3 regions of the Paenibacillus sp. JJ1722 genome follow, and region 3 is predicted to be linked to each of the others. Evidence: a T-box and tRNA genes for the amino acid it is inferred to sense, from the RefSeq annotation. Region 3 holds a T-box; the other regions hold tRNA genes.

Region 1 (10,859 bases), 2.6 Mb from region 3:
TGTATAAGCAATAGAATTTACCTAGATAATGATGTTCTTGACTCAACTGATGAATTAGACGATCCTATTTTATGTGATGACTGTGGGAGGGAATATCTAATCGATGATATATCAGAATTTGTAAAGGTCTATTTCAAGGTCAGACCTGATTCCTTAACAATCTGTTCTGATACTTCTTGTGATAGTGTTAATCCCAAACGAGACAAAAATTCTACTTTACAAGCATTGAGAGGAATTTCTAAAAGTTTAAAGTCAGAATCCCCCTCGCGCTCAGATAACAGTGAGGGGGAGGGGCTTCCTGCCAATCTTAGTGATGTTGTGCGAGTAAATAACAGTAGAAATATTCCTTTTTCTGAAAGAGTCAATAAACGAAGTAGTACAGTCTTAGAGTTTTTGTATAGTTAGGTGGATTAATTATGGAAGAGAGAGAACACGAGAGAGCAAAGGCCAAAATTGATAAGTTAATTGAATTAATAAAAGAGAATACTGATGCTAGCACCAATGCAGGAATAAAGCATAAAGAAAATGCTAAGCGATTCAAAAAAATATCAATTACTGTTTCCGCATTGATAACGGTGATTTTGGGTTGGAGCTTTTTAGGGGAATGGGGGAAAAATGCAGCAATTGCTCTTAGTGCATTGTTAACTGCTTTAAATACTTGGGATGCGTTTAGCGATTACCTTCAGCGAAGTATCCAAGAAAGGGTACATGTCAACAAGCTTTTGAAGCTTGAGAACGACATGACTCTTTATCTGGTAGAAAATTGTGATTGCCAATTAAGTGATTATAAAACTTTCAAAGACACATACGATCAAATATATGAAGAATACTCTGAAGCAAGAAATAAAAAAGTCAAGGGAAAGGAAGGAGAAGATGAGACTGAGAAAAAGTAATTCTTCTCGAGGCGAAAGTATGCAGCATACATACAAAGTTCTAACCACCGACACTGACTTTCTGATAGCAGCTCTTTCACAGTCCCGAGTACGCGTTGTTAGACCACTGAACGACGGAATGATCGAGATTGCAGACTATGGTGGATTGATAGAAAAATACACACCGGATTCAATCAGGATCCACGGATCTTATTTCTTCCGTAAGCAGTTTGGATTTAGAGTAGATATAAAGAAAGGGCCCGCTGGGATGTAGCCTAGGTATGAAGCTCTGTTATAATCTTCCTCTTATTTCAACACGAAGCATAGGCTAAGCCAGGAAAATAAATCTCTAGACTGCCGCTGGTTTGTCACCTAATGTCCCCGCGTTAGATTAGAATATAGGTGAGAATAAAAAACGAACACCTTGGATGAAGTTAAAATTGAGGTCATTGAAGAGATAATTAAGGAATCCTAACATTACATCCATAATATTCCGATACAATTCATATCTGAATATGAAAGGTTGTATTATATGATGAACGAATCGAATGAAACAAAAAAATTAGACGTTACACAAGTCCTTGATCTTGCTCATAACAAACATATTATCGACGCATTTGTAACAGATGAGAATGATGACCAAGAAGTGATTGTAGCAATAGTTGCTAGGATGCGAATTGCGGATATTAAAACCAATCAGGGTTGGAAGGCAACTGTTAGAGATGCAAAAAGAAGTCGCGTTTATGATTGTGTAGAAATTATTACAGAAGCTGAAAGCCGTATGCCTTACAATGCTACAAGTCTACACTTACCTTCTGGCAAAACCTATGGAGATTATGTGGGATATAATGTTGAGAAGCAACTAAACTATATCAAAAAAAATGGTAAGATGTCTCTGGAGCGATATCAACAATTTTACTCTGGGCCAGAAAATCATAAAAATCAATAACTTACTAATGTCATATGGTTGAATTTTGTAAATGTTAAAATAAATTAAACCCAAAGATATAACTTAATTATTCATTAAACATCCTGCCCGTTAGCATAATGAAGCAACGTCAGTCTAATACTTTATGTCTAGGACTTTATTTCCTTTTGACATCAGTCATAAGTTTTGGGCTTGCTGGCCGCACTGCTCATGAGTTTGCTTACTGCATTTGAAACAAGTAACGACACGGTTATTCAAGTGACTGGCGTTATTGGTGCATTCGGTGCAGTGATTGCTTACATTCTGGCTGAGGCTTATGTGGACGGTAAGTCTACGGGATCTGATAGTCAGGAATAATCCTAAACGTTTAAGATTTCAAAAAGACCCTACTGGCATTTAGCTGGTAGGGTCTTTTTTAGTTTATATCGTTCTATTCGTGTAAGCTATGCGGAAAGTTTATATCAAACATTAGTTGCATATTATATTGACAGATGGTTAATTTTGGTGAAAAATGAAGTATGTTTTTAAAAATTATGGAATATTTATGCGAAGGGTGGCTATGGCATGAAGCATACACCTACGATTCGAGCAGAATTAGACAGATACCTACAACAAGAAGGTTTGAGTCTAACGCAATTCGGACATATGGCAGACATGAACCGGGGAATTGTAAGTAGCATAGTTTCAGGAAATAAGCCTATGTCTGTTAACCAGCTTGACCTAATCACTAAGGCTATGGGGTTACCGGAAGGCCACTTTTACGACTTATTTATAGAAAACTATATCATCGACACTGCCCCGAATATGAGACGAATCGAGCCATTTTTGTTTCGCTGTGCGGAATTGGAGAAGTTGGATACGATCCGTAGAGTGGTGGGAGCCATCATGGATAATCTACTGTATTCGCCCAAACTATTTGAAATTGCGGAAAACCTATTCACACAGGGGCAACATGCTGCGGCATTAGTTCTCTACGAGAACGTGGCAGAAGTGGAGAAATACCAGCACTCCGAACGTTTGGCGATCTGTCAATATCGTATATTCACGATCAAAACTGGAGACGATCAAAGCCGTAACATCAGGGCAGCAGCGGTATTTGAAGCTTTTGTCGAGCGTCTGGATGAAATAGACCAGCTTGACGCATTGAAGGATTTGGCGAATGTATACAGGTCTTTGCGTAAATGGGACAAGGTTGACGAAATGGCAAGGAAAATGAGAGCTAAAGCGGAAATCCAATACACTTTGAAGCATCAACAGAAAAATCGAGAGTGTGACGAGCATAAGAAGTTGACTCGCCCTTTGTTTGTATACATTTCCTATGCTGACCTGTTGTGTGCAAGTGTCTATGAAGCCCAAGGCGATTACGACAAAGCTCTTCAATATACATATGCCTACGCTAATTTAGATTGGGTTAAGGAGACCGATGAGGATACCCAACACTGGATTGGCTTGTTTAAGCACTGGGCAAAAGCTAATGTTATTGTGAATAAGCTTTTATCTGGAGATACAAAGGTGCTACAAGATTATGTTGAATATATTGATACGGCGGAAGATACAACTCAAGAAGACAGGGTCATCCAACTGCTGAATATTATGATAGCGGCTAACCGATATGATATCGATGTTAGTGATATAATTAAACGATTTGAAACAGACATTGTATCATTATCGCAACACTCATCAAGTGATATGTATACTCAACAAGTGGTACCAGAGTATTTTGCGTGGTGTGGTTACGAGTTGGCTCATTATTATTTACATCGAAGTTTCTACGATGATGGTTTTAAACATTTGATGTATTCAATGGTAAGTTATCATACACTAAATAATGAGACTTATTTCATAAATTGTATGGGGCTGTTTTTACATTTTCGGGAACATGCGACTCCTGAAACCAAAGCAAATTTTTTAAATTTTATTGAAAAGGTGTGGATGAACAATGTTAAAAAAAATGGCACTGTTGATCGTTGCGGCTAGTTTTTTGTTAATTGTTACTGTACCTATTCACTCGCATGGTATAGAGCCTCAAGTACAGCATGGAGGGGCTTAAACGTATGCAAAACAAATCCCCGCTAACCTTAATTGGTCGGCGGGGATTTATTACATTGAAGGGATTTCTACACAATCCACCGAATAGCTAAATGAGGTGATCAGCATGAACCATACATATAAAGTGTTAAAATCGGATTTAGAACTATTTGCTGCTGCATTAAGCCAGGCAAGAGTATATGTGATACAGCCGTTGGGCGAGGATTTGATAGATATTGTGGACTATGGTGGAATGGTTGAGAAGATTACACCGGAGTCGATTAAGATTAACGGATCTTATTTCTTCCGTAATCAGTTTGAATTTAGAGTAGATGTGAAAAAGGACTCCGCTGGTATGTAACCAGTATGGAGTCCTTTGTTGTTTATTTAGTTGAATACTCACTTACTTCAAATGTGAGTATTTTATTGAAAATTACATAGTCTTTACGGCTGCTAAATGGTCCTTTGTTGTTATTGTGCTTATCAATGGAAAAGAATGAAGGGCCTCTACCAGCATCTTTAGCATCGTACCAAGCGATAAAGGCGTTCAATTCTTTTTTACTCAGATCGAATTCTTTGTCAAACCCATTATCCATTGTTACAGTCAGAATAGCGCGGTCACCAGTTGGTTGTGATGGTTCGGTTGGTTCAGTTGGATCTGTAGGTTCAGACGGATCAGGATTAGGACTTGGTGTGGGATCTGGGTTTGGTGTTGGATCTACAGGATCGGGAGTTTGAGTGGCAGGGTCGTAACCCCACATTTCCATTTCATGAATGGCCAGATTGACATCCTTGCCAGTAGCTCCATTATTTTTAGTAATATTTATTCTGTAGGTTTTAAATTGATCTTTGTTTTTAAGTGAAAATTCATTAGCTCCTTCGGTGAAAATATATTCGGCTTTATTATCAAGAACGGTCCAATTTTTTCCGTCATTCGACCCCTCGAAAGTCCAAGTATTAGGCATATCCTTGCCAGCATCTGGTGGACTATTAGTAGTGTAGCCTCCGTAATAAAGAACATATTTAGTAACAATTTTCGGAGATGGAAACTCATAAGCAAGCCACCCATTTTGAGGCGCTGTACCCCAAGCACTATAGGTTCCATTTGTACTATAGTTCGGTTTTCCATCAAATGCTCTATATCCTTCCAGACCACTGCGTGCGGCACTATAACTGATTTTACCTGAAGGGGTAGTATCAGTTTTCATAACAGGTATTAAACTGATGGATTCTGGAGTAGCTGCATGTGTTACTTGTGCAAAACTCAGAAGCAAAAATAAAGAAAACAAGGTCGACAATAGTTTTTTCACGAATATTCCCCTTTTTGTTTTATTTGCTTAGTAAGCATACAAAAAAGGAAAAGGGATGTCTAAACATTAATGTCTATATATTCAAAATAAAGTTTAATAGAAGATTTAAATTTACTCTCTCAAGTACACCATGAACTGAAAGGTCTTTTTTTGTTTTGTGACAAGCTATGCGATACTTCGACACACCTCACCATATAGAATAGAGAAGATTTATTTACTATGGAGGTGTCATATGATAAAAGGATTTGTGAGAGGATTAGTTGTATTTTTACCGGCGGCTATTTTTTCTGTGCAAGGCATCTATCCCGTCTTGTTGCCTCAATTATTTTCTTCTAACAAAACTTCTAACGGCTTCGGATTATTTATAAATATTTGAGGAACCTTAGGAAGAACATAATTAGATAACTACATACTTTGGGGGTATGTTGATACTTATAGGAACTGTACCGGAACGCACTCGTAATGCGTAGGCCGGGGGTTCAATTCCCTTCACCAGCATAGCTATAAACTCAAGCACAGCGCGGCTTCCAAGCTTTTGGAGGGCGCGCTTTTTTGTGATTTTGGACAATCTTCTACGCTGAGGTCTTTTTAGTAGGATTATTATGCTATATATAATTAGTTCTTTGTTTCGTTTCATGCTAAAAATCGAATTCTTACATTAGTTGCATAGTATATTGACAGGTGGTTAATTTTGGTGAAAAATGAAGTATGTTTTTAAAAATTATGGAAAGTTTATGCGAAGGGTGGCTATGGCATGAAGCATACACCTACGATACGAGCAGAATTAGACAGATACTTAAAACAAGAGAGCATGAGTCTAACGCAATTCGGGCATATAGCAGGCATGAATAGGGGAATAGTAAGTGCTATTGTGACGGGGAATAAGTCTATGTCTGTTAACCAGCTTGACCTAATTACTGAAGCTATGGATTTACCGGAGGGCTACTTTTACGACTTATTTATAGAAAACTACATCATCGACACTCCCCCGAATATGAGACGAATCGAGCCGTTTTTGTTTCGCTGTGCGGAGTTGGACAAGCTGGATGCGATCCGTCGAGTGGTGGGAAGCATTATGGACAACGTACTCTATTCGCCTAAACTATTTGATATAGCAGAAGTACTATTAGCACAGGGACGACATGAGGCTGCATTGCTGCTCTATGAGGGCGTAGCTGAAGCGGAGAAGTACCAACATTCTGAACGTTTAGCCATCTGTCAATATCGTATATTCACGATTCAAGTTGGAGACGATCAAAGTCGCAATCTCAGTGCAGCTACGATATTTGAAGCTTTTATTGAACGCCTAGATGAAATAGACCAGCTTGATGCATTGAAGGACTTGGCTAATGTGTACAGGTCTTTGCGTAAATGGAACAAGGTAGATGAAGCGGCGAAAAAAATGAAGCAGAAAGCGAAAGCTCAATATTCGTTAAAACATCAACAAGAGAGTCGAGAGCGTGATGAGTCTGCCAAGAAGCTAAGTCGCCCGTTGTTTGTATATATTTCATATGCCGATTTATTGTGTGCAAGTGTCTGTGAAGCCCAAGGCGACTATCAACAAGCTCTAGATTATACATACACCTACGCTAATCTAGATTGGGTCAAAGAGACTGACGACGACACTCAACACTGGGTTAGCTTGTTTAAAAGTTGGGCAGAAGGTAATACTTACGTATATAAACTGTTGTCAGGAGATATAAGTGTGCTTCAAGATTATGTTGAATATATTGCAGTGACATCAGCCACTAACGAGAATGAGAAAATCTCAAAACTGTTGAATGTTATAATTTCAGCAAACCAATATAACATAGATGTGGAAGGTATACTTCAACAATTTGAAGCCGAAATAAACGCTTTTGCACAACAGCAACCATCATCAGATGATATGTATACCCAACAGGTGATACCGGATTATATCGCGTGGTTTGGTTACGAGTTAGCTTATTATTATTTACATCGAGGCTCTTACATTGATGGTTTTAAACATTTGATGTATGCAATGGTAAGTTATCATACATTAAATAATGAGACTAATTTTATAAACTGTATGGGTTTGTTTTTACATTTTCGGGATTATGCAGTTTCAGAAACTAAAGCAGCATTTTTAAATTTCATTGAAAAGGTGTGGATGACCAATGTTAAAAAAAATGGTACTGCTGATCATCGCGGCTAGCTTTTTGTTTATTGTTACTGTGCCGGATCAAGCCCTTAACCACCACAATAGTATTCAGCCTTACGTTACCATTGGAGGTGCTTAAACGTAAGCAAAGCAAATCCCCGCTAACCTTAACTGGTCGGCGGGGATTTTTGTTGAAGGAATTACTACATCGTTCACCGAATGAATTATCAAGGTGATCAGCATGAATCATACATATAAAGTGTCAAAATCGGATATAGAACTGTTTGCAGCTACATTAAGCTAGGATCTGTATTTTAAGACGATATATACCATCTTTGAAATTGCACTGGATGTGGGTGTCCAGTCCATTTCTTATTTAGTAACAATAGGGGTTCCAGTCCTACTGCTCATTTTTTTAAATAGTAAGATGGCAAGAAGTAAAGCTATGCTTACAGCGGCAAAACCCAGCCAATTCAAATATAGGACAGATGTACGACTGATGACTAGCCCACCTAATCCAGATCCCAGTGCAAAACCAAATTGGATGAACGAAGTATTTACGCTAAGAGCAATGTCCGGATTTCGAGGCGCCAGAGTAACCAGATAAAGTTGCTGGGCCGGGGAAATACTCCAAGTTGCTAACATAAAAATCATTAAAACCAAGATTAATACCAAGAGATTGACTCCGGCTAGAGCGAATAAAAGAAGAGTCGCCCCTTGTAAGATGAGCCCGAGACAAATGGTAAATTTCGATCCCTTTGCATCTGCCAATTGTCCGCCCACTCTTGATCCGACAAAGCTGCAAATGCCCGCCAGGAACAGAACACCGCTAATTTCTGTCATGGAAAGAGAGGACGTGGCTTGCAAGAAAGGCGTAATATAAGTAAACAGTGTAGAATAGCCGCCGACATAAAATAACGTAATAACCAAGGCCATCAGAATGGTTGGATTTCTTAAAATAGAGAGCTGCATTCTGAGGGTAACCTTTTCTTCTTCTTTGATTGCCGGAACCTTTTTATAGATGATAAGTAATGGAAGAACACTTAATAATCCGATTAAAACAAATAGCACTCTCCATCCAAACATCTCACTAAAAAATGTGCCCATGGGAACACCGAGTACGAGCGAACTGCTAAGCCCCATCAAAATGATACCGATGGCATTGCCCCTTTTTTCTTTTTCAACGAGTCGTGTCGCTACTGCCATGGCTACAACGGTAGCGATTCCTCCGCTAGCCCCTTGGATAATTCGTATCCATAGTACTGTTTCATAAGCAAGATCTACAAACATAAGTCCGTTGCTGGCAATAAACACACCAAGGGTGGTCATTAGTAGTTTCTTGCGATCTGCATTGATCGTTAATGCAATCAAAATCGGAGCGACAATGGCCGCGGCGAGAGCAAACACAGTCACCAATAACCCAGCTTCTGAAGTAGATACTCCCAAGTCCACAGCGATCATCTTAATGACTCCCGTAATAATATATTCAATGGTTCCAATCAGAAAAACAGCCAGTGCCAGGACATAGATGATCCGTTTATTTTTCAATTTACCCCACTCCACCTTCTTCAGTTATCTATTTATAATGGGAATTTGTATTTCTATGAATTGTGCATCTCGTTCTGGAGTTAACGGTAAATATAGTTCCCTACCTAATTCGTTTTCCTTGATCTTATAGTTATTTTTCTCAATCCATTTAGCTAAATGAACACAGGCCGCACAATCAAAATTAGAATTTGAATGAAAAGCCATTGTGGCCATCATCGGTTCAGGAGGGAGAGTCCGTAGCCGAAACGGTTCTGGAAATGATCGCAGTTCACAGGTTAAAAAATAACCGACTTCAAACTCAAACTCATCCTCTTTTCCGTCGATTTCTTTCCACAAAACAACCTGAGGACCTTGAATCAATTGACGAATTTCCGGTATTAATAACTGATCAAATTGACGTAACAAATCCGGAATGTCTTCTTCTTTCCCGCATGTTTTCTGATAAAAAAACGATTGAGCACCATCTGCCTTGACTCTGATTTCTTGACCCGTTTCGAATTGCCCCTCTTTTTCTATAAGCTGCATACGCTCCTCAATCCTGACGAGTTTGGCTTGTTCCGTATCGATGATATGCTGGATTTCACTTCTTTTCAGCTTAAACATGCCTTGAATATTCTCCAATGAAATATCTTCCTGAAGCAGCTGTTTAATTTGGGGCAATGTAAAACCCAATTCCTTATAGATTAAGATTCGGTTGAGCTCAAGAAGCTGATCTGCGGAATAGTAACGGTAGCCCGTATCGTAATCCACTTTTCTCGGCTTAAGTATGCCAATCTGGTCGTAATAACGCAGTGTTTTTAAGGAGACCTTGCTTAGCCTGGAAAATGCACTGATTTTGAACAAAATATCATCTCCAATCTATAACATAATGTGAGTATACAGTTTCCCGTGCAGGGGAAAGTCAAGGATGTGAATGCTTTTCCTTTTTATAGCTAAGACCGACTGCCATCCTTGTCACCACTCTATGGATTTTGTTGGTTCAAGCCTTAGTAATTGAGTTAATCTATCTATTGAAAAATACTTCCAAAAGATGCTTTTATTTATTCGAGAAATTTCTCTCATGCCGATTGTAGCACTAGCTATGGCCTAACTGTCCTTTAGCGAACAAAAGGATGCCACTTATCACGGCATCCTCTAGATATTCATTAATCTATCCTGAACTGTACCGGAACGCACTCGTAATGCGTAGGCCGGGGGTTCAATTCCCTTCACCAGCATTCAATGAAACTCAAGCACAGCATGGCTTCCAAGCTTTTTGGAGGACGTGCTTTTTTGTTGGAGGGAGCATTCTTCTCCCAATCAATTCATATTATAACTACAATTGCATGCGCCCTTAACTTTAGGATTGTTATCTCCTTATATCTTACAAAGGAGACATCTACTCAAAATATCAAACGGTGAAGTTAAGTAAATACTCTAAATAAGATTAAATCCCCGCAAACCTTAACTGGTCGGCGGGGATTTTTGTTAAACAATCTAAGGAACGGTGTGTTGAAGAATCGTACAGGAAATTTAGGCTTTAACTGGTTCAGGTCTTTTTAATTGAAGAGGAGGAGGTATTAGCCAACCCTTTTCTTTGTTCATTTTTAGAATACGGACTCCCAAAGCAGTCTTAGTTAGATGATATTTTGCAAACAAAGCCCCGATGTCTTCTCTAATGGATTGACCCATAGCTTGGCTGCAAGATGTCAATCCCACAGAGGTATCTAATGCGATTTTAGCTGCAATTTCGGGATCAGTAAACCTTGCACCAACCGGGATATCCTCAAGTTTCACAGGGGGTCTTTCAGGCAAAATAGGAGCTGGGGCAATCCCATTATCAGTAAGCATTGCGTCGCATTCTTGGATTTCCAGTTTAGCTTGATCAATAAGATCATCCAGTATTTTTTTGAGTTCCTTGTCTCCTGCGTGGTTTAAACATGCTTGGTAAAATGAAACGCTGCCTTTCGCTAACGCTGACAACTGCCACACACTATAAATTTCTCCGTAATGCATGGGCTCGTCTTTTGGATTCCCGCTTAGGATACCCATTATAAAACCACTCCTTGTTT
Region 2 (10,859 bases), 180 kb from region 3:
CATGCATGATAAGCTCTTGTTCTACGATTTTGGGAAGCTGTTCCCGGAGTGGAGCAACCAAATGATCCTTTAGCGTGATTAAAGAAAATCTGGGTTTCTCGGCTAGCTGCCGGGCAAGATCCATTACATAGCCCATCACTTCTTTGCGGGGCAGGGTCGGAAATGGAACTCCCCGTTTTTCCAGTTCAACACCTCGATAATTGCCCCCATTTAACAATAACTCTTCTCCCAAGCTGAACCCTAGTTTTTTAGGAATAATATACGTGGCACCCATTCCCGGTGTGAATCCGTATCTCATAAAATTAGTCGTGTACACACTTTCACTGCTTAGGACTACAAAGTCAGAAAATAGCCCCATTACAAAGCCTCCGCCCACCGCATGTCCCTGCATAGCAGCTATCACTGGAACTTTACAGCCCAATGCAAGTGAGTAAATATTTTCATCGGTAAACTTCGAGATTCCTTCATGTAAAGCCAACAGTCCCTCTTGCGTCCCACCCGTGGCAAAGTAATTATCGTATCCTGTTAGAATTACGACTTTGCAGGTTGAATCTTCTTGGATCGTCTTGAACGCTTGTCTTAGTCCATGGGTCATTTCAAGCGTAAATGTATTTTTATGAACTCTATCTTGCATTTTCACTTGAATAATACCTCGTTCGATTTCAAGTAATTCAACCACGGATTGTGACATTATGATCTTCTTCCCTCCTACATCCCCATCTTGTGGCGTAGACCATCAGTCCATCCACGGAAATTGCCCCGTTTCGACGTATCGGAAAATGCCCTTAAGATTTTGAGCGTCTGAAAACACCTCTTGATTGGACGCCAACGCTAGTGGTTTACACTGACGCAAATCGTTGAGTTCATCCATAAAGCGCTTGTAGCGTAAAATCCCATGCTTGCTCAATCGTCTGAGGCGTAATAAATGCTTGCGTAGCACCATCTCACTCTGAGCATCGTACGCATCAACCAATCCCCATACATGGGCCTGTTGAACCGAAACGGGCTGCGTCATTAGTGTTAAATAATGCGCTTTTTGGAATCCAATCCTGCGGACTAAAAATGGTAGAACGCAAGCAGGGAAAAGTCCGAATAGCAATTCTGACAAGCTGAACTGTGCCGTCTCGTCGGCTATCACAATATCGCTGGCAGCAATAAATCCGACGCCACCAGCGTTTGCTTTTCCTCGCACATGAGAAATCGTGATATAGGGCCCAGTTGCTAATTTTAACCACAGATCATACATAGGCTCTGGACTCATTGCATGTTCTTGTCCACTTTCCACTTTTTCACGCATTCCCTCAAAATCCGCGCCAAAACAGAACACCTCCGGCAAACCTTCCAAAACTACGATCGTAACTGACTCCTCACACAGTGCAAGTACATGCAAGCACTCCTCGATGAGGGTATTATTAATCGTATTATTTGCCTCCGGTCGGTAAAAGCGAATATAACAAATCGATTCTTGAAACCGAACCTGAATCGTTTGATAACTCATGATTCCCACCTGTATTTACGGTGGAATTCATAGATTTCTTCCAAATACAACCGCTGTCTCCCTTTCCCGGAAGCTATCACCCCCGGAATCAATTGAAAATCCAGCTTGGCGTTGCGGGTTCCAAACCGTACAGCGCCACTGCCTTTTAGCAGGGATTCATATTCATCCATAGTTAACTGATAGCGATCATTCAAATTACGCTCAATTTCAAAACGCCGCAGATGTTCCTGGCTTTGCGGCATAACAACCCCGCTATAAAATTCAGAGCAGCAGCCTGACCCGTAGGAAAAACAGCCGATTCGCTTTGGAGCATCGAATGTACCCTGATCAATCGTACCTGCCAAGGAGAGGTACAAAGTCGCCCCCATAATATTACCGACTCGTTGGCAATACGCCAATCCGGGCTTAACACGTTGTAAATAATCTGCCTCAATCTCATTTGGTTTGGATTTAGTCAACCTTCGCATCATCGTGCGATGCGCTCCTTTTACCATTCCGCCAAAAGGAGTATGAAAGGCAAGATACTGAAAGGTATCTTTATAATCCACTCCTTGCACCCGTTTTTGGTATTCCAAAAACGCTTGCTCGCAACAGTCCAGATAGGACATTAAAGACAAATCTGCATCCCCAGCCTCGCTATCTGGAATCGGCCGGCACGTATCCATCACCTCATAGCCGTAATATCCATTAGCGCCTGCATCAATTTGAAAAACATGAGGATTTTCACTAATGAGCATTGCCACGGCCCCTGCGCCTCCACTTGGCTCAGCATAAGACCAATCCTCACTCAAGACATCCCCGCCTTCAGCAGCAATAAATCGTGAAATATCACTGGCAATTACAAGCGCTTTTGCTCCTGGCGAGACCTGAGAAAGAATAAAATTCACCGCCATTTGGAGTCCAGCAGTACCGGAATAGCAGGCTTGCTTGAGCTCGAATAATCTGCAATTCCGATTCAACCCCAAATAGTGGTGAATATATGTACTGATTGATTTTCCAAAATCAATACCTGATTCCGTACAGGTAATAAGCATTTCGATTCGGTTTTTTTCCGCTTCTGAAAGAGCGTCCACCAGCGGTTTTGCCGCATTTACTCCAAAGGTAACTGGATCTTCGTAAGGTAGGGCAACCGCCTTTTCTTTCATTAATAAATTTTCGAACCTTGCAGGATCCAATTGCCTGTGTTGGGCTAATTGCATAACATCCAGATAGGCAGAGCCACCAAAAACGTTCATTGCCTCAATTCCCACGACAACCATAATCGTCCCCCTCTCTCAAATACGCGACTCACATTTTTGCATACAAATGGCAGTATTGATTCCACCAAAGCCCATGCTCAGATTCATAGTATTGTGAATAATTGCTGGTACGGACTCATTCTTCACCCAATTGCAGTCCAATTGGATAGGCTCCTCCAAATTACGGGTAGGGTGAAGTCTCGACTCCGACATTTGTAAAAGAGTAGCAATAATTTCAACAGTTCCTGCCGCGCTCAAGCCGTGACCGATAATGGATTTAGTTGCATTGATATAGGCATGTGACAATTTACAATCCTGTAATGCCTTTATTTCTATCTCGTCTCCAACGACCGAGCCTGTCCCATGGGGATTAATATAATCAATCTCTTCCGGTAGCAGCTTTGCTTTCTCCAAAGCTCTTCTAATCACTCGGGCTTCGCCTTCGTAGGAGGGATTGGGATTCCGGTTTCGATCCATTCCCATATCCCATCCTGCAAGTTTGGCATAAGGTTTCTCCCGAAGCCTCACGGCAGAATCGGCCCGTTCTATGACTACAACCCCGCAAGATTCCCCATAGATGAACCCGTCCCGCGACTGATCAAATGGTCGACACGCCATTGCAGGTTCATCGGCATATCGGTCGCTTCCCATCGCTCCCAAGGATCGCAATGCCTGGCATTCCATATACGAAATATCCATCAATGCCCCCATTGCAATGCAAACATCAACACGATCTGCTTGAATTGCCTCAATTGCTTGAATGATTGCGACTTGTCCACTCGCGGATGCACCACCGACGGTATAAGCTAACCCCTGAATACCGAACTGTTCGGTACATAGTCCGCACAAATCAGTATCCATAAAGGAAACCCCATAGGTCGGCGGTACAAAGCACATTTTGTCCCGATAGGCCTCATAAGTCTGAAATAGCTCCCGTTGCTGAAAATTGGAGCCTCCAACCACCAGTCCAATACGGCTAGGATCAACGTTATCCAATTGAGCATCATCCCAGGCTTCTTGAAGGGTTACCATGGCCACCTGCCCCGAAAATGATGCTGTACGTAACATTCGTTTGGATAATGCATTCGGATAAGACAAGGGTGGCAGCTCCGCACCTATAATTGAAGCTTCGCCTCTTCTGCCCGGGCGTTGCATGACGCCAAATGCATGCTGCCCTTTGAACAACGCTGAGGCAAAAGCAGCCTTCCCCTGCCCAATCGCCGAAGTCACGCCAATCCCCGTAACGACTAACTCAGGTTTTTCATAATTTTTCATAATTTCGCATAAAGTGCATCTGTCAATTCCCCTATATTTTTCACGCCAGACAATTCGACGCGCGGAATATTAAGAGATAATGTTTCCATCGTCTTGTTTACAATTTCAGCCCGATCTACTGAATCTGCACCCAAATCCACCAATCGATCTCCATACTCGAACGTGTGATCTTGTAATTCGGGAAGCACTTCACGAATACAACGTTTAACGATATCGAATACTTCTTCCTTATGCATGGGTATCCTCCTAAAAAATAAATGATTTAAAACTCAACAAACCTGGTGTTCAGTAAACATGATCTACAAACGGATTTCGATGAAAACTTGCATTGAATTTTTCATAAAGCCGAGAAGTATTCATACTCCATTCCGTCTTCCTCGGTGCTACAATCGTGCAGATATAGTCACCTAACTGGTAAGACTGGGCAGCATATTGTGGAAAATGTGAAAATGTACTTTGGAAGCATCCATCCACAAACCTGGTCTCATTCATTTCAAGTACATGCAGCGATGTTGTAAAACCTGTTCGCAATATTTTCGACAGGGCCTCCTTCACTGTCCAAAAAACCGTCAATAAAGCTGAGTACTCCCCTACTCCCCGCACGACAGAGATTCTTCCTTTTTCTTCCGCCGTCAGTTGGCTTTCAATTGTCTTATTTCGCTTAGAATCAATCCTCTCAATATCAATGCCCATGGGATGTGCTTCGGGAAAAACAACAGCCGCTCCGATATAGTCGCAGTGGGCAATGCTCACCTGATAGCTGTGGACACCATTGATTCGAAGCATGGGCTGGCCGAAGACACCTGACTCCACACTTACGTTGCGCAGGTCTGGCTCGCTTAACAGCACCGAAACTGCTTGTTTGGCACTTAGCCTGCCAAGCACAAAGTTGGATTTCCGCCGATGGAATACCAAACTCTCGAAGTAACTACACTCATCCGAATGAAAGACTTCTCGATCAAGGGGAGCGTCTGCGTTATAATCTGCATGGACAAAACTGACGGCCGCCTTCATCACGGCATCTTCCCGCTTCAACATTAGTTGTTCTGCATACGAGGCTACGCATATCCCCCCTAGTAAACTACTAACTTAGCAGTCCAAATCAAAAAAGGCCTTCAAATCCCTTAAGGGTTCTGAAAGCTTCCTCATGGAGTATGAACTCGTCACGAGTTCTCCACTTTAAACCTTACTTATAATTTCCAAAGCTACTCTCACTAACCTGATATCACCCATAAATTCTAACTGAATGACCGCTTGTCGTTTATGTCTATCTATTTTCTTAACTATACTCCCCCTTCCTTTAAGTGGGCCATCTAGGATACATATATTGTCTCCTTCAATAATTCCAGTTGATGATTCTATACAATAGCTATCATTGCATAGACTTTCTAACATTTGTTTCTCCGAATCTCTCATTGAAGCTTCAAACTTCGAGTATCTCAATAAACGAATGATATCACTAGAAGTGCAAATCATTGAATTTGTACTGGTTACGAACTGCAAGTCAGGTAAATTCGACTCAATAAATACATAGCTTGGGAACAAAGGAGCCCATTCTTTCTTTACTATTCCTGCTACTTTAAAGAGTCTTTCTTGGAGTGGTATAAAGGGTTTGTAGACTTCAGAATCCAACCACTCATTAATAAGCTGCTTGACCTGTTCTTCCCTACCCGTTCGCACAAAAAACACGTACCAGCTCACTTAACTCATCTCCTATAAAAACGTACTGCCAAATCATCTCCTATAATGTCTACTACTACCCATATACATAGCTTCGCCCTTTCACTTATCCTACTTGATAAGCTACAATCTCTCACGATATATCCCTCTTTGATGGTTAACGTGACCCGCCAGCGATTAACCACAGAAAAGTTCCTTTATTTTTCATATAATCATATAATTGGAATAATGTTTTTCCATTATAATCCTCTACTCAAACCCTGTCAATTCACAGTTGATTGGAAACGGCCAAGTTCATGATTGGATTCGCAAACCTTTCTGAAAATGCTAAATTTGAAGTCATTATTATCTTTCGAATACAGCTTCAACGTTTCTGGCGGCTTATAAAAGAACTGATCCGAGTGTTTTACTCTAGTTAACTTGAGCATCTGGGGCACAGACAAATGATAGATCGTTATGTATTATTTTTTATATTCAAGATTTTCTCTCACCATTAGAACTGGGCCACAATACAGACTCATTTGAAATCGAACAGGCCCTTTTGGTTCGGACGCATTCTAAATTTAATAAAAGATTCCTTACTCGTAAATTGAAAATAAATATTTTCATCCATGAGGTGATTGAGTGTAAAACCAGGCGCTTTACCAAATGAATGAGCAGGATAAATTTGAATAGAGTCATCAATTTCTCGCTTTATTTTTTGAACACTATTATATAATTCTATTGGATTTCCTCCATTTGGGTCACAAAAGCCACAACCTTCAATGAATATTGTATCCCCAGTAAATAAGCGATCTGATAAAAGATAGCATACACTTCCCGCGGTATGTCCAGGAGTCAAAAGACTTTTAATTTCTGTTTCACCGACCTGGATTGAATCCTTGTCTTTAATTGAATGTAAATTTCTACATCTAAAATGATAAAAATCGATTTCGTTTGTTGACATGAATACCTGCGGGTTATATTTTTCCAGGAGTGGATTTACCAAATTAATATGATCCCAATGTGAGTGAGTTAATAGTATCGCTTTGAGATCGCCATTCAATTGTTGAAGATAGAACTCTACTTTCAATAAATCCCATGATGGGTCAACAATAGCTATGTCTCTTGTTTTCTCATCCATTACAAAATATACATAATTGATGAAATTCATAAAACAGACTCTTAACTGTTCCATATGAAAAGTCAGATTCATATCAGCTTCACCGAACCACCTTCCCAATAGTTAATTAAAAACAACAACATTCTGATTTAAGGTTTTGGGCCACTTCATTTTTTAGAAATACTTACTATTTAATTATAAAGGCCTAATTTCGTTGTCCTATGATTATAACAATTGATGCAATAGAAAGGCTCCAACTCTCTGTTACAAGATCGCTTAATTTTTCCAAAACAAAAAACGCCTCTCCGTATGTTAACGGTGAGACGTTTTTTGTTGATCCTACATACCTGTTACGGAGTATTCCGCAGGTACACAGAACCTCGCGTTATTTTCGTTCATTTAACTTTGATGTGTCCGTTATAAATCAAGAATGCCGAGGACCGGGATCGAACCGGTACGGTAGTCACCTACCGCAGGATTTTAAGTCCTGTGCGTCTGCCAATTCCGCCACCCCGGCATAAATTTAGGAACGCTAATCTTCACACTTACTTGTCTTACAAGTATCTGAGAAACACGCATCTGATTAAGAAGTGTTCTCATTATGTAAATGTCGTTCAATTGGGCACCAACATATAATACGATAATTTTATCGAATTGTAAAGTGTTTTTAAAAAAAATAATAAAATTCTCTTTTTGTATAACTTGTGCACATTTGAATTACACTAATAAACGTCTTTCCAAACTACCAGAAGGGGTGTTACGAATGCGTGAAGGTATGATTCCAGCTGTTCTTGGAACGGTAGTATCGGCTTCAGGCGCTGTGTTGCTGAGCAGTAAGTACAAACTTGCAGCTACAGGCATTCTCGGTTTCGGACTGGCTCATGTTGTTCTGGGAGCGATTGATCTGATTGAGCATCGCTAGTTGTTTGGGAAGTACCGGGCGGGATTTACTCCCTCCCGGTTTTATTTTTATCAACGTTTAGTCTGGAGCACAAGCGTTTATGTAAAGTATAGAAGCTGAATATGCCTAATAAAAGGAGCTGTGATGTGCTATGAGAGATAATAACTCTGAAAAGAATCGTACTGACGATCAAATCGAACATAAACAATCCCTGGACAAGCGCGAGCCAGGATTTAATCGCATTCCTGACACCGATGCAGATACACCTGCTGCTACTGATATGATTGATGAAGCCATAGGTCGCGGGATAGACAAGTTACGTAACGATTTCACAAAATAAAGCATGGGTAATAAGACACAGGTTTGTGAGCAGTCCTTAATTCATTTGTTTTGATATGTACAGTGATTTCGTAAAATCACTTAAAGATCAGCATGATCCAGCCAATGATTGATATCCACAGCACGATGCTGATTAAGAGTCCACACATGATACCAAAAGAGAAATTACCTTCACTCTTCGGTACAGCACTACCAAATTTCAATCTAAGCTTCATTTGATTCCAGTTCATAGAACCCCCTCCTTAAGTTCTATTTCGGAATATGAAGCTTATTTTTGTAGACCTATAGTCATGTTTTCAAAAATAAAATAGGGTTTTTCGTCCTATCATCCTGATCGCGGAAATAGGATTACAGCTATACCGACCAAACAAATCAATCCACCAATGAAATCGTACAAGTCGGGTGTCTTTTTATCAATCCACCAGCCCCATGCAATGGAAAGAACAATAAAGACACCTCCGTATGCTGCATATACACGCCCAAAGGAGGAAAAAACCTGAAAGGTAGCAATGATTCCATACACAGCCAAGATTACTCCGCCGCAAAGTCCGACATACCATGTCTTTCCTTCACGCAGCCACTGCCAAATCAAATATCCTCCTCCAATTTCAGCGATGCCAGCCAATATAAAAAGTAAAGCTGCCTTTAACACCATTTCACATCCCTAATTCTTCAAATTCTTTTCGATTTTTTTGGATATCTCATTAGAGCACTCGACCTAAAAGGATAATCAATGCAATCACGCCAACCAGAATCAGCAGGTTGCTGACCTGACGCCATAAGCTAGGCACTCCCTCGGAGAGAAGCTTCCGCTGATTGGCATCAAAGTTCGCTTTGGCTCCTTCAGCATCTGCTGACCTAGAGAATGGTCTGTTTTCTTCATTCATAAGAGCACCTCCTTTTCAATCCACTTTAATCATACCAAACTTTTCCGTCGATTTCGCGTTGCTCTTATGCATATACTTCACATATATTTCTGATTGCATCTTCATATATGTGAAGTGTACATCCATATGTCAATATTTCGCTGAATATAAAGTATGATGTCGAATCAAGGTAGAGTGGGTATTTAGACGTCTTTCATTGCAGGACGGTAGTTATGGTATAATTTAGTCAACTTGTTCAAGATCGTAACCAGCGCTCATTTGTTTACTCAACTTATAATTAAATTGACATCTAAGAATCCACATCCCGGTTACAACCTGCATATTCTGTTTGTAAACCCAGGAGGAGGATACCGATGTCCCCAATCTTTATAGCAAGTTTAATGATGATGGGCATATTTTTATTTCAGGCAGCCATCGTTCTCGGCATCATACATTGGATTTCAAAACGAACCCAACGTCCAGCACAAACCAAAATGTATCTTGCAATGGGTTTGCTCGTTGTAATTTTAGGTTTCCTTGTGTGGGATAACTGGATACACTTACAGGAATTCAATGGATGGGCCACGATTAGTCTGCTGGTGATTATTATTAGCGCCTATATACAGCTTAGAAAGCAAAAAGAAAAATACTAATCCCATTACCATGCATCAAAGGAGGAGCGCCATGAAATCTCACTCAACACGCTTTTGGTTACAGAGGGTGCTACTGCTAATGCTTGTTTTACTCTTCAGCGGCTCTCAGCAATCATTCATTGTTGCCGATGCCGCCCCGCCAATTAATGTTCAGGCCTCTGCCAAAGCCAAGCAATTACTTGCCTACCTATCTAATGTACCGGATGATATGCTAATTTCCGGGCAGCATGATTACTTAGAGGCACCGGATGAACAAAATAACAAGCTACAACAAATCAGCGGACAATACGCAGGACTTCACGGCTATGAGTTTGGAGGATTGGCTAACCAGTCCCGTACAGCCCTACGAGAGCAACGTCAGCATGTTGTGAATAGTGCTATCCAATGGAGTCAGGACGGCGGAATCGTAGCTGTTACCTTCCATCAGGCGCTTCCTGGCAAACCTAAAACGTGGAAAAACGTACAAGCAAAAATTACTCAAGCTGAATTTAATCGTTACATCACGCCGGGTACCCCGCAATATAAACAACTGATCGCTGATCTGGATGAGGTGGCTTTGTCCCTTAAGACCTTACGAGACGCGGATGTACCTGTTTTATGGAGGCCCTATCATGAAATGAACGGCAACTGGTTTTGGTGGGGAAACAAGCAAAATTATGCTAAGTTGTGGAATCTAATGTATGATCGGTTCACTCATGTCCATCATCTGGATAACCTGTTGTGGGTGTGGAGTCCCAATGCTCCAAACGCATATAGCACTCCCTATAATTTGTCCTTCCCAGGTATTAACCGAGTAGATATTCTTGCAGCTGATATCTATAACAATGATTACAAACCCTCCTACTACACCGAATTGCTAAAGCTTGCGCAGGGCAAGCCTATGGGAATCGGAGAAAGTGATATTCTGCCAAGTGCGAAGGTGCTGCAAAATCAGCCAGCCTGGGCCTATGCCATGACATGGGGAAAGGAGCTGTCTGCAACCAATTCACAAACAGCAATCAGACATTTTATGAACCAAAATAATATCATCACACGAGACCTTCTTCATGAGTCCCTACGCTGAAAGAAAAAAGCTTCCACTTCGCTCTAGGAGCAAAGTGGAAGCTTTTTTTAACCAAATCCAAATAAAGCACTCTAACTATTTCTAATAACCTCTTCTAGATCAATATCGGCATACGCCTCTTCACCAAGATGTACGGATACAATGGTGTAGATCCGCTTGGACAGTCTAGACATCAGCCGATCACCCGGTGCTACAGAATATTCTTCCCGATAATCTCCAATTTTGTGAAAACCGCTGGACATAT
Region 3 (10,859 bases):
AGCGCATGCACTCAATACCAGCATTAACGAAATGATGAACAAACAAGCTGATGCTCTGAATTTAAAATAACTCACAATATTCCTCCCATTAATAATGATTCTCATTTTCATTACTCATATGATTCTATCAAAGCTTACAGCTACTGTCCATGCAGATTGGATTCAAAGCAAACAGCCCACTCCTGAGAGTGAGCACCCGTTTTAGTGTGTTGTTGTACTGATAAAAAAGGATCGAAAAAACTATTTGCGTTGGTACCGCACACTCAGTTTTCCTTGCTGTGCTCGAATCTGTATCTCTCCCATCGTATCTGTTCGATATATAGCAGAATTAACTGCCGATAAACGTTCCAATACCGCTTCATTCGGATGTCCATAAGTATTGGTCGCACCGACCGAAATAACAGATACTTTCGGTCGCCAGTAGGATAACCACTCTTCCGAGGTGGAGTACTTGCTGCCGTGATGTGCTATTTTCATGACATCTATAGCTTTCCTTACTTCCCCCGTTGCTCCCTCATCTTTCACACTTGATGAAAAACGAGTTAATTCAGAGAGCAACGACGACTCTGCTGCATCATCCATATCTCCTGTGAACAAAAAAGAGGCTCCCTCCATTTCCAATATCATGGCAACAGAGTAATGATTCTGTTCCTTCATAACAGGCAACTGCTCAGATTCGTTCTCCGGTAGTGTAAACGGATAGAGAAAGCGGATTTTCGTAGCCTGGTCTGGTTCCCATTCCATACTATGATGTGCACCATACAGCTTGATCTGCTTGTCTAAAGCCGTGTTCAACAGCTTACGGAATGGGGTTTTATCTGTCAGGGTACCGTTAAAAAACAAAGTAGATACGGGAATCTGGTCAAGCACAGCCTGTAGTCCTCCGGCATGATCATGATCTCCATGCGTTAAAATGACAGCGTCCAGGCGATGCACACCTCGTTGCTTTAGCAAGGGTACAATCGTATCTTCACCCACCTCGTAGGGATCTGCACGCTTGCGCCAAGCATTTTTCCCTGTCGCAAAATCCATTGTACCCCCACCATCAACCAAGATATGTTTCCCGCCCGGCGTTGTAATTAAAATGCTGTCACCTTGGCCCACATCCAGATATTGAACAATTCCCGTATTTCCCTCACCAGGAGATTGGTAACCTGTATACAATATTCCAAGCCAAGCAATAACACTTAGAGCCAGTGCCAAATGACGATAACCATTCCACTGTCGACTTGCAAATTTCCCTGCTCCCTCAGGTTCAGGAGCCGTATGCAATATAGCCGCCCATTCTGGAGAAGCTGCTAATCCTGTATATATAGGTGATGAAATGGCAGTAGAATTCAAGACGGTAATGTCGTTCGTTTGCCTGCGGGATGTCAGCCACCTTTTGAGCCAGTACAAAACACTGTACAGAGCTGCGTAATACGCCATGACCCACAGGATGGAAGAAGACGGCCAAATACTCACATAAGCATCATCTACATTCAGCCATTTCACTAGTAAAAAGGTCAAATCGTTCAATTGCTCTGCCGGCCACGCAAGAATACGAGCCCCATCCCCCCACAAAAAGGAAAGCCCCATCGCCACCGTACCTAATGGAAGCACGATATATGTAATAAGGGGTACAAGCACAAAATTGGCCGCAAATGATAACAACGAAAATTGATTAAAGTAGAATACCGTCATTGGAAACGAAACAAGCTGTGCCGTAATTGTAATCGCAACTTCACCGCCGATTAGGAAAGGCCATTTGGCGAAAAACGGCTTCATAAGCGGCATATAAATGAGCAACCCACCTGTCACCAAAAAGGAAAGCTGAAAGCTGACACTAAGTAGATAATATGGATTCCAAATCAGCATGAGCAACGCGGATATACTTAGAATATTAAGTCCGTCTTTGAGCATACCTCGTCGGGCTGCAAACAAGCCGATCATCGCCATAATTCCCGCCCTCACAACAGAGGGAGAAGCACCTGTCAGCAGGACATAAGCCGGAATGAGTATCATCACGACCGTAAGAGATGTCTCGCGGCTAACTCTTAGTAGCTTGAGTAAATATAATAGTGTAGCTGCATATACCGCCACATGCATCCCCGATATTGCTAAAATATGCGTTAAACCAAGCTGCGTAAACTCGTTATACGTTGCTGGGTCCAACTCATCTGTTACCCCAAGTACCAGTCCTTTCATATATCCCGCGTGATGAAGTGATGTAAATGCCGATTCCATTCTCTGCCCTAGCTGCTCCCTAAGCTGATCATTCCATCTGAACAAAGTGTAGCGGTTCCAAAGTGAAGCCTCCTGCTTCTGTAACGAGGCTGCCCCATCGCCTTTGAAAAGCCAGTGGATTTCCTGTGTGTGCAGGTATTCACTGTAATCAAAGCTACCAAAGTTCCCCGCTTTTGCAGGAGCCTTTAAGGTGCCACGCAGTAGGATTGCATCTCCACGTTGCCACGCTGCCGCAAGTTGCTGTTCCTGCTTGGCAGCCAACTTGATATGAACAATGACCTGTTCCGAAATTAGTGCACGATTCTCGTCCTTTTTCGAATGACTTCCGTAGTGATTGATTGAGGTGACTCTCATCTCAAACTGTGTTCGATCACCATCTACCTGTACTTCAGAAGCGATAAGCCCTGCTGCTTGAACAGACATGTCTTCCACCATAGAAGACGATACATGGAGAGCATCGGGAATACTGCTAACATTATGCGTATCATGCCAATACCAATGAAATCCACCCCCGCTGAATGCAAGCCAAAGTAATACCATATGCCGGATGGGGATTTTCATCCATAAAGCTATAAGCGGAAAGATCAGGGTAACCCCCGCCCAGAGCAACAAAAGCATCCGTCCAGAATACAGACATGCTCCCGCACTTCCTGTAATCCAACAAACAGTAAGGGTCAATATAGGTCTAGTTAACACAAGCTTAGCTTGAATACAATCACCTTCCGGTAGCAAACATTGCTTTTTGTCCAAAATAAGCAAAACAAAAAGAACCTCTGACAAAATAGCATTCGTCAGAGGTTCTTCCTCGTTTACTTTTTAATTCATTACATCCATCAGCGTTTCTTTCGGTGGATGATAGGTCTTCAGCATACGAAAGGCGATTCCCTTTTCCTCCATCATAGCACGAACCTTGTCGGCATCTTTGGGATAAGGTCTGTGGTATACAATCTCCACAATACCGCTGTTCGCCAACATATTGGCACACGTCCAGCATGGCTGGTCGGTGACATATACTGAAGAGCCTTCACGATCAATTCGGTCAGTAAACAGTAGCAGGTTCTGCTCCGCATGAATAGTGCGAATACATCGCTGCTTCTTAACCATTTCCTCGCGCCCATCACGTTGAACGACCTCATACTCCTCTGAGATCATACAGCCTGCCTCAGAACAGTCAGGCACCCCGGATGGTGCTCCATTATAGGCCGTCCCCAAGAGCTTTTTACCTTGTACAAGTACGGCTCCAACATGACGCCGCGCACAGCGCGAACGGGTGGATACCATATAAGCGATATCCATGAAATAGGTGTCCCAGTCCTTGCGTACATCTGCACTCATTTCCATCTCTCCCGTATAAACAAGTTAAAACGTAAACCATATCCGCTACCGCCGTTCTCAGGGCCTGTACATTGTAATCTTATATAAGTTACAAGCTGACATACGGCTTCATTTTCGCCAACATTTTAGCTCCGATTCCCTTTACATGATCCAAATCGTTCACACGTTTGAACGCCCCATGCTGATTACGGTAGTTCAAAATAGCCTCGGCTTTTTTAGCCCCAACCCCTGGTAGCTCCATTAACTCGGCAGCAGTCGCCGTGTTGATGTTTACCTTTTTTTCGCCGGAAACGGGTGTAGTAACCGAATCACTTACCGTATTGGTCCTACTCGTCGTTGCACCACTCGAACTAACAATACCTGTGTCTGAGCTCGGATTCGCAACACCTGACTGCTTTACGGTACTTGAATTTCCCGCAATAGAGTTTTCGCTCACAGCAGCAGATACACCAGTAGAAATCTGCACAGTATCACGTTTCACATTGTCAGCGGCTTCGGCATTCCTACTGCGCTCAGCTTTGTCTGAGGGTTCTTTTACAGCAGGCTTTTTCTGGGCATAGTCACTGCTGCGCTGCGACTCATTTGGCTCTGAATCCATCGCCACAGCCTGCTCCACCTTATGGTTAAGTAAAGTCCACTCTTCTTGCGGCTCAGAGCGCTGTCCTCCGGCAAATAAAATAAGTCCACTCCCGATTACAGCAAGCGTTATCGCTGTTCCTGTCCATACGCGTTTCATTTCCGTATCGTCCCCTACTCCACATGGATTTCGGGAAATTGAGCCGACTGAAAACACCGTCTCAATCAAACAGAGCAAGTCTGTTCAATTCCCGTTAAACCGGAGGGTGCAAACAACCTCCATACGGTCTCGCTGTGAGCATTTTTACAAAAAAGTGGTACGACCCCGGGCACGATCTAACATGCTCAGACATAAAATTCGTCATGTCGGCCAAGACCAGGCGCATACACTAAGAAGAATGACAGCTGACAGCACAGCGTCTATACCGCAAAGTATGAAAGGAGGACGTTGAACAATGAAAGTTGGATTTATCGGGACTGGCAGCATGGGAAGTCTGCTAATTGAGTCTTTTATTAATTCTAACGCACTCAAGCCGCAGCAAATATCAGCAAGCAATCGAACGCATTCCAAGGTAACCGAGCTAGCCCGTCGTTATCCAGGTTTGCATGCAGCCCAAAGCAACCGTGAAACGGCAGCGGAAAGCGATGTTTTGTTTATCTGTGTGAAGCCGCTGGAATCAAAAGCCGTAACGGATGAAATACGCAACGTCATTACAGAAGAGCAAATCGTCGTATCTATCACAAGCCCGGTGCAGATTCGTATTTTGGAGCATGCACTGAAAGCCAAAGTGTCCAAAATTATTCCCAGTATCACCCACCAAGTGGGCAGCGGAGCCTCACTATGCATCCATGGAAGCCGGATTACAGAGGAGGACCGCACCCTTCTGGAAGAGCTTATGTCCCACATCAGCAGGCCGATTCGGGTTAAAGAATCTTATACTCGAATCACGTCGGATTTTTCGAGTTGCGGTCCTGCTTTCTTGGCCTTTTTTATGGACCAGTGGATTCAAGCCGCAGTTCAAGCTACAGGTATAGACCGTACGGAGCTATGCGCCCTGGCCGGTGAAATGATCATCGGCACTGGAAAGCTACTCACGGAAGGCGGGATGACACCAGCCGAGTTACAGGCCAGAGTGGCGGTTCCCGGAGGTATTACCGCCGAAGCTCTCGCACTGTTGGACATCAGCCTGCATAGTGTCTTTCCCAAGCTGATACAAGCCACGCACAACAAGTATGAAGAAGACATGCAAAAGGTGGATGTCTCCTTCGGCTTAAAGCCAATTAACCGGCAACAATATTAACCAGCTTACCTGGTACAGCAATTACCTTGCGGATCGTTTTGCCGGCCAGTGCCTGCTGAACATTGTCCAACGACACAGCGAATGCTTCCATCGCTTTAGCATCAAGATCCTTGGCAATCGTTGCACGCTGCACAATTTTACCATTCACTTGCACAACAATTTCCACTTCGGCGTCCACCGTCCATGCTTCATCATAAGCAGGCCAGGCCGCGTAGGTAATGCTATCATTGTGCCCCAGCAGCTGCCACAATTCCTCGGCCAGATGGGGTGCAAGCGGCGACAGCATTTGCACGAAGTTTTCCATTGCTGCACGCGGCAGAAGGTCTGCTTTGTATGCATCGTTGGTGAAGATCATCAGCTGGCTGATCGCTGTATTGAAGCGCAGTGCATCCAGATCTTCAGTTACTTTTTTCAGCGTTTTATGCCAAGTACGATTGAACTCATCGCTACCGCCGTCATTTGTAATTTTATCGTTCAGGCTACCATCCTCGGAAACAAACAGGCGCCATACGCGGGACAGAAAACGATGTGCTCCCTCTACCCCATTCTCATTCCATGGCTTGGTCGCTTCCAGCGGCCCCATAAACATCTCATAAATACGCAGCGTATCGGCGCCAAACGTATTGACAATATCATCAGGATTAATGACATTACCGCGTGATTTACTCATTTTTTCATTGTTGTTGCCCAAAATCATACCCTGGTTGACCAGCTTATAAAAAGGCTCTTTCGTTTCCACTACGCCGATATCATACAGTACCTTATGCCAGAAACGGGCATACAGCAAGTGAAGAACCGCATGTTCCGCTCCGCCAATATACAAATCAACAGGCATCCATTCACGTTGTTTCTCTTTGGATACAAGCTCTTTGTCATTTTTCGGATCAATAAAGCGCAGGTAATACCAGCAACTGCCTGCCCATTGCGGCATTGTATTTGTCTCGCGGCGTGCTTTCATACCTGTCTCAGGATCAATGGTTTCGATCCAATCTGTTGCGTTCGCCAGCGGGGATTCACCTGTACCGGAAGGCTTGATATTGTCCATCTCCGGTAGTACGAGCGGAAGTTGGTCCTCAGGAACCGTTTTGATCGTTCCATCTTCCAGATGAATTACCGGAATCGGCTCGCCCCAATAGCGTTGACGGCTGAACAACCAGTCACGCAGGCGATAGGTGACTTTGCCGTGTCCTTTGCCCTCAGCTTCCAGCCATTCAATCATCTTCGGAATCGCTTCCTCGTTGGTAAGTCCATTCAGCGGGCCGGAATTGACGTGCGGTCCATCCTCAGTATATGGCTCATTAGCCACATCTCCACCTTGGACAACCTCAATGATATTCAATCCGAATTGCTTGGCAAATTCCCAGTCACGCGCATCGTGAGCAGGTACAGCCATAATCGCTCCAGTTCCGTAGCCTGCAAGTACATAGTCAGCAATCCAGATCGGCAGCTTTTCGCCGTTCACCGGATTCACTGCATAAGCTCCTGTGAATACGCCTGTTTTATCCTTGGCCAGATCCGTACGCTCCAGATCGCTTTTACGAGCAGCTTGTTCACGGTACTGTTGTACAGCATCCTTTTGCTCAGGCGTAGTGATAATATCCACCAATTCCTGCTCTGGTGCCAGCACACAGTAGCTTGCGCCGAACAGTGTATCTGGACGGGTTGTAAACACTGTGAGTTGCTCGTCATAGCCTTCAATTGGAAAACGAACCTCTGCCCCGGTAGACTTACCGATCCAGTTCCGCTGCATATCCTTAATACTCTCAGACCAATCCAGTTCCTCCAGATCCTCCAGCAGACGATCCGCGTATTCCGTAATTTTCAGCATCCATTGACGCATTGGTTTACGGACGACCGGATGACCGCCACGCTCACTCTTACCGTCAATAACTTCTTCATTCGCTAGCACCGTTCCCAGCGCCGGGCACCAGTTCACAGGTACTTCAGCTACATATGCAAGGCCGCGCTTGTACAGCTGGATGAAGATCCACTGTGTCCATTTGTAATAATCAGGATCCGTCGTGCTGATTTCACGATCCCAGTCGTAGGAGAAGCCGAGCGATTTGATTTGACGGCGGAAGTTATTTACATTTTTCACCGTAATTTCGCGTGGGTGCTCCCCTGTATCCAGCGCATGCTGCTCGGCAGGCAGACCGAAGGCGTCCCAACCCATCGGATGCAGTACGTTGTAGCCGCGCATTCTTTTATATCGTGAAACAATATCCGTAGCTGTGTAGCCCTCTGGGTGGCCTACATGTAGGCCGGCTCCAGATGGGTACGGAAACATATCCAAAGCATAAAACTTCGGTTTGCCCGGCTCTTCCCCGGTGCGGAACGTCTTGTTCTCATCCCAATATTTCTGCCATTTTGGTTCAATACTTTGCGGTTGATAGCCGTGCTTCGGCTGTGTGTCTGTCATTGTCTTTTCCTCCTCAAACGGTATGCAACAAAAAAACCTCTGCATCCCGTAGCGTGTCAGCGCTAGGGACGAGAGGTTATATTCCCGTGGTACCACCCTAGTTAGCAGAAAGCGTTCTTCGCGTTCTACTCCCTTTGCACCTGATAACGGAGGTGATCCGATGCGGGTTAATAACAGGATACAAGCACCTGTATAGGGCGTTCCTGCGTTGGACGCATATCTCCGAGGCGAGTTCACTTTGCACTGTCAACCGGCTTGCACCACCCGCCAGCTCTCTACATGTCCAGACAAAGCTACTATTCCTCATCAGCGATTGTTTAACCGTTAATAATGGCACTATTATATTGAAAACCGCGAAAAAAGTCAAATAAGGACTACCTTTGGTGTTAAAGACCCTCTTCATACTAATTGTTCATGACACATGCATACGAATGTTTTATAATGATTTCGAATTAAATCGCTTCAAGTTGAGATGAGTTGAGATAAGAAAGGTGAGCTGAGAAATGGCACAGATTAAAATTTACGGAATAAAAGAAACTCTAAATCCAATCAAAAAGCAACTTTCAGAGGTGATTCATTCTGCTGTGGTGGATGCGTTCAAATATCCTCCTGACAAGAGGTTTCATCGTTTTTTTCCTATGGATCAGGAAGACTTTATATATGCCGATGGTCGCTCTGAGGCGTACACCATTATTGAAATCAGTATCTTTGAAGGCAGAACGACAGAAGCTAAGAAGCAACTCATTAACCTGTTATTCCAAAGAATTAACGATCTTTTGGGTATTTCTCCACAGGATCTTGAGATTACTATATTTGAAACACCCAAACAGAACTGGGGCATTCGGGGTGTACCGGGTGATGAGCTTCAGCTGAGCTATAAAGTGAATATATGAGTGCAAAAAGACGCCCTTCATGTCATCATGAAAAGCGTCTTTCTTTTCCCATACTCGCTAAATGAAGCCTTGCTATTTTACAGCAACATAAAACAGTCTCGCCGCGTCATCTTCTGCTTCTACCCATTCAAAATCCGCATATACCTTCACATCACGAAAACCCGCTTTGGACAATTCTGCCTTCATCCAGTCTGGGTCATAGGCACGTTGTACATGTATTTCCTCGAAACGCTGGTATAGATTGCGTCCTACTTGTTCTGCTTTCGCAAAGATACTAAGATGATGCTCAATTTCACAACGGGGAGTGTCCAACGCACATGTCCAGATATACGAGATAGAGCGTTCATCCAGTACGAATGGTTGCTCTTCATCATAACGTAAAAACGTCTGCGGATGATGTACATCGAACAAGAAGGTTCCGCCAGGCTTCAGACCAGCATGCGTTCTGCGAAAAGTAGAAATTATATCTTCTTCCTCCAACAAGTAATTCAGACAATCGCAAAAAGAAATTACAGAATCCACAGGCTCGGGCAAAATCCATTCTCTCATATCCTGCTGTATCCAGCGAACGCTTCCCTCACGAAACAATCGCTGTCCCTGTGGAGTGGTTTCCATTTTGCGGCGGGCTACTGCCAGCATGTCAGAGGATAAGTCGATTCCAGCCACTTCGAAGCCCGAGTTGACTAGGGGAATCGTAATCGAACCCGTTCCGCAGCCCAGCTCGGCCACCGTATGCGGCATCCCGTACTGATCCCAAGCCTGCCGTGCAAAGCGCAACCAGTCCGGGTACGGCATGTCCTGCATCAGCTCATCATACACATAGGCAAACTTCCGGTAAGAAGCCATTTTTTATTCCCCATTCCCGTCCTTCGGTTCAGGTATATTCTCCACCAGGTAGGTCCAGTTTTCCTTTTGTGTAACCAGTCCTTCCTTCATCAGCTTGCCCATCGCACGCTTGAAGGCGGATTTACTGATACCAAACCGTTGCTTGATAATATCCGGCGGTGTTGCGTCGGAATAAGGCATGCCGCCGCCCGGACGCTCTTTCAGAAAAGCAATCAGCCGATCCGCATCCTCATCACGGCCTACTTCCTTGCGTGGTGACATCGCCAGATTGACCCGACCGTCTTCCCGAACAAGCGTGACCCGTACCTTGACCTCTTCGCCCAAGCGAAGCATCCGGTTACGCTCCGAGGAATGAATCATTCCAATCGCGCCAAAACCAAGCACACCTCCGTCCACCAGGACGAATGTGCCCATCTGAAGCGGCTTGTACACAGTCGCCTGCACCCATGTATTTAACCACGAATCAGGGGCGTGGAAGCACAACGGAGCCAGCTCCTGTTCCCCTGCCAGCTTAGCTCGCAATCTGCCTTGCTTGTCATGCTCCATAATGGCATACACGTAGTCGCCCACCCGAGGATGCAAATCTCGGTTTTCTGGCAACTCACGAATCGGCAGCAAAAGCTGACGACCCAATCCCATCTCCAGGAAACAACCCAAACGCGGATGCACATCGGCCACCTCAAGCTTTGCCATTTCGCCCAACGACAAGAACGGCTTTTTCATAGTTGCGGCCAAACGGTCCTCTGTATCGTGAAAAATAAATACCTCCAACCGTTCACCAACTTCTATTTCACGTGTCAGCTCCGTATAATGCAGCAGCACATCCTGCTCACCAACAGTGAGAAAATAACCGAAAGGAGATACCTCACGATCCACCATAATGGTGACATAAGTACCGGCGATCAAACTCATACCTTTTCCACAACCTTAGCATCCGACCAGAGTCGTTCAATGTTATAGTATTCGCGCTCGTCGCGATGGAAGACATGCACTACGACATCCCCCAAATCCATTAGCACCCAACGGGCGGAATCCATTCCTTCGATTCCTTTGATGGTTACACCTTCATCATGAGCGCGTTTGCGAATTTCTGTTGCAATCGCCTGTACCTGTGTATCCGAATTACCGTGGCAGATGACAAAATAATCAGCTACTAGTGATATTCCCCGCAAATCCAGTGCGACAATATTCATTGCCTTTTTATCATTTGCAGCATCAACCGCTGTTTGCATTAATTGCTCATTAGTTAGGGTCATTCATGAA

Evidence for each region. A T-box is a leader RNA that pairs with one kind of tRNA and senses whether it is charged. The one in region 3 lies ahead of leuS (leucine--tRNA ligase), so its partner is inferred to be a tRNA-Leu.
Region 1: it encodes a tRNA-Leu, which carries the amino acid that the T-box ahead of leuS (leucine--tRNA ligase) is inferred to sense. The anticodon was not compared.
Region 2: it encodes a tRNA-Leu, which carries the amino acid that the T-box ahead of leuS (leucine--tRNA ligase) is inferred to sense. The anticodon was not compared.

The regions. Positions count from the first base shown of each region.
Region 1 covers NZ_CP182500.1:569,783-580,641, forward strand. The annotation lists gene ACM1ND_RS02615 (SLATT domain-containing protein) at 417-893, shown strand; gene ACM1ND_RS02620 (hypothetical protein) at 1,405-1,821, shown strand; gene ACM1ND_RS02625 (hypothetical protein) at 2,011-2,157, shown strand; gene ACM1ND_RS02630 (tetratricopeptide repeat protein) at 2,365-3,777, shown strand; gene ACM1ND_RS02635 (hypothetical protein) at 3,956-4,189, shown strand; gene ACM1ND_RS02640 (discoidin domain-containing protein) at 4,212-5,138, opposite strand; gene ACM1ND_RS02645 (hypothetical protein) at 5,371-5,514, shown strand; tRNA gene ACM1ND_RS02650 (tRNA-Leu) at 5,558-5,633, shown strand; gene ACM1ND_RS02655 (transcriptional regulator) at 5,893-7,314, shown strand; gene ACM1ND_RS02660 (MFS transporter) at 7,633-8,808, opposite strand; gene ACM1ND_RS02665 (MerR family transcriptional regulator) at 8,833-9,651, opposite strand; tRNA gene ACM1ND_RS02670 (tRNA-Thr) at 9,962-10,022, shown strand; gene ACM1ND_RS02675 (DUF3231 family protein) at 10,321-10,839, opposite strand.
Region 2 covers NZ_CP182500.1:3,930,093-3,940,951, forward strand. The annotation lists gene ACM1ND_RS17335 (polyketide synthase) at 1-691, opposite strand, end outside; gene ACM1ND_RS17340 (enoyl-CoA hydratase/isomerase) at 737-1,498, opposite strand; gene ACM1ND_RS17345 (hydroxymethylglutaryl-CoA synthase family protein) at 1,495-2,757, opposite strand; gene ACM1ND_RS17350 (beta-ketoacyl synthase N-terminal-like domain-containing protein) at 2,773-4,011, opposite strand; gene ACM1ND_RS17355 (acyl carrier protein) at 4,008-4,247, opposite strand; gene ACM1ND_RS17360 (4'-phosphopantetheinyl transferase family protein) at 4,297-5,049, opposite strand; gene loaP (antiterminator LoaP) at 5,191-5,712, opposite strand; gene ACM1ND_RS17370 (MBL fold metallo-hydrolase) at 6,209-6,886, opposite strand; tRNA gene ACM1ND_RS17375 (tRNA-Leu) at 7,225-7,310, opposite strand; gene ACM1ND_RS17380 (hypothetical protein) at 7,557-7,715, shown strand; gene ACM1ND_RS17385 (hypothetical protein) at 7,846-8,034, shown strand; gene ACM1ND_RS17390 (hypothetical protein) at 8,111-8,263, opposite strand; gene ACM1ND_RS17395 (YnfA family protein) at 8,359-8,685, opposite strand; gene ACM1ND_RS17400 (hypothetical protein) at 8,738-8,920, opposite strand; gene ACM1ND_RS17405 (hypothetical protein) at 9,274-9,552, shown strand; gene ACM1ND_RS17410 (glycosyl hydrolase) at 9,584-10,615, shown strand; gene ACM1ND_RS17415 (hypothetical protein) at 10,687-10,859, opposite strand, start outside.
Region 3 covers NZ_CP182500.1:4,112,185-4,123,043, forward strand. The annotation lists gene ACM1ND_RS18185 (iron-hydroxamate ABC transporter substrate-binding protein) at 1-75, opposite strand, end outside; gene ACM1ND_RS18190 (DNA internalization-related competence protein ComEC/Rec2) at 241-2,781, opposite strand; gene ACM1ND_RS18195 (hypothetical protein) at 2,711-2,863, opposite strand; gene ACM1ND_RS18200 (deoxycytidylate deaminase) at 3,043-3,561, opposite strand; gene ACM1ND_RS18205 (ComEA family DNA-binding protein) at 3,650-4,297, opposite strand; gene comER (late competence protein ComER) at 4,593-5,438, shown strand; gene leuS (leucine--tRNA ligase) at 5,419-7,857, opposite strand; T-box leader at 7,919-8,176, opposite strand; gene ACM1ND_RS18220 (tautomerase family protein) at 8,361-8,750, shown strand; gene ACM1ND_RS18225 (class I SAM-dependent DNA methyltransferase) at 8,823-9,596, opposite strand; gene ACM1ND_RS18230 (S1 RNA-binding domain-containing protein) at 9,600-10,508, opposite strand; gene rsfS (ribosome silencing factor) at 10,505-10,852, opposite strand; gene yqeK (bis(5'-nucleosyl)-tetraphosphatase (symmetrical) YqeK) at 10,849-10,859, opposite strand, start outside.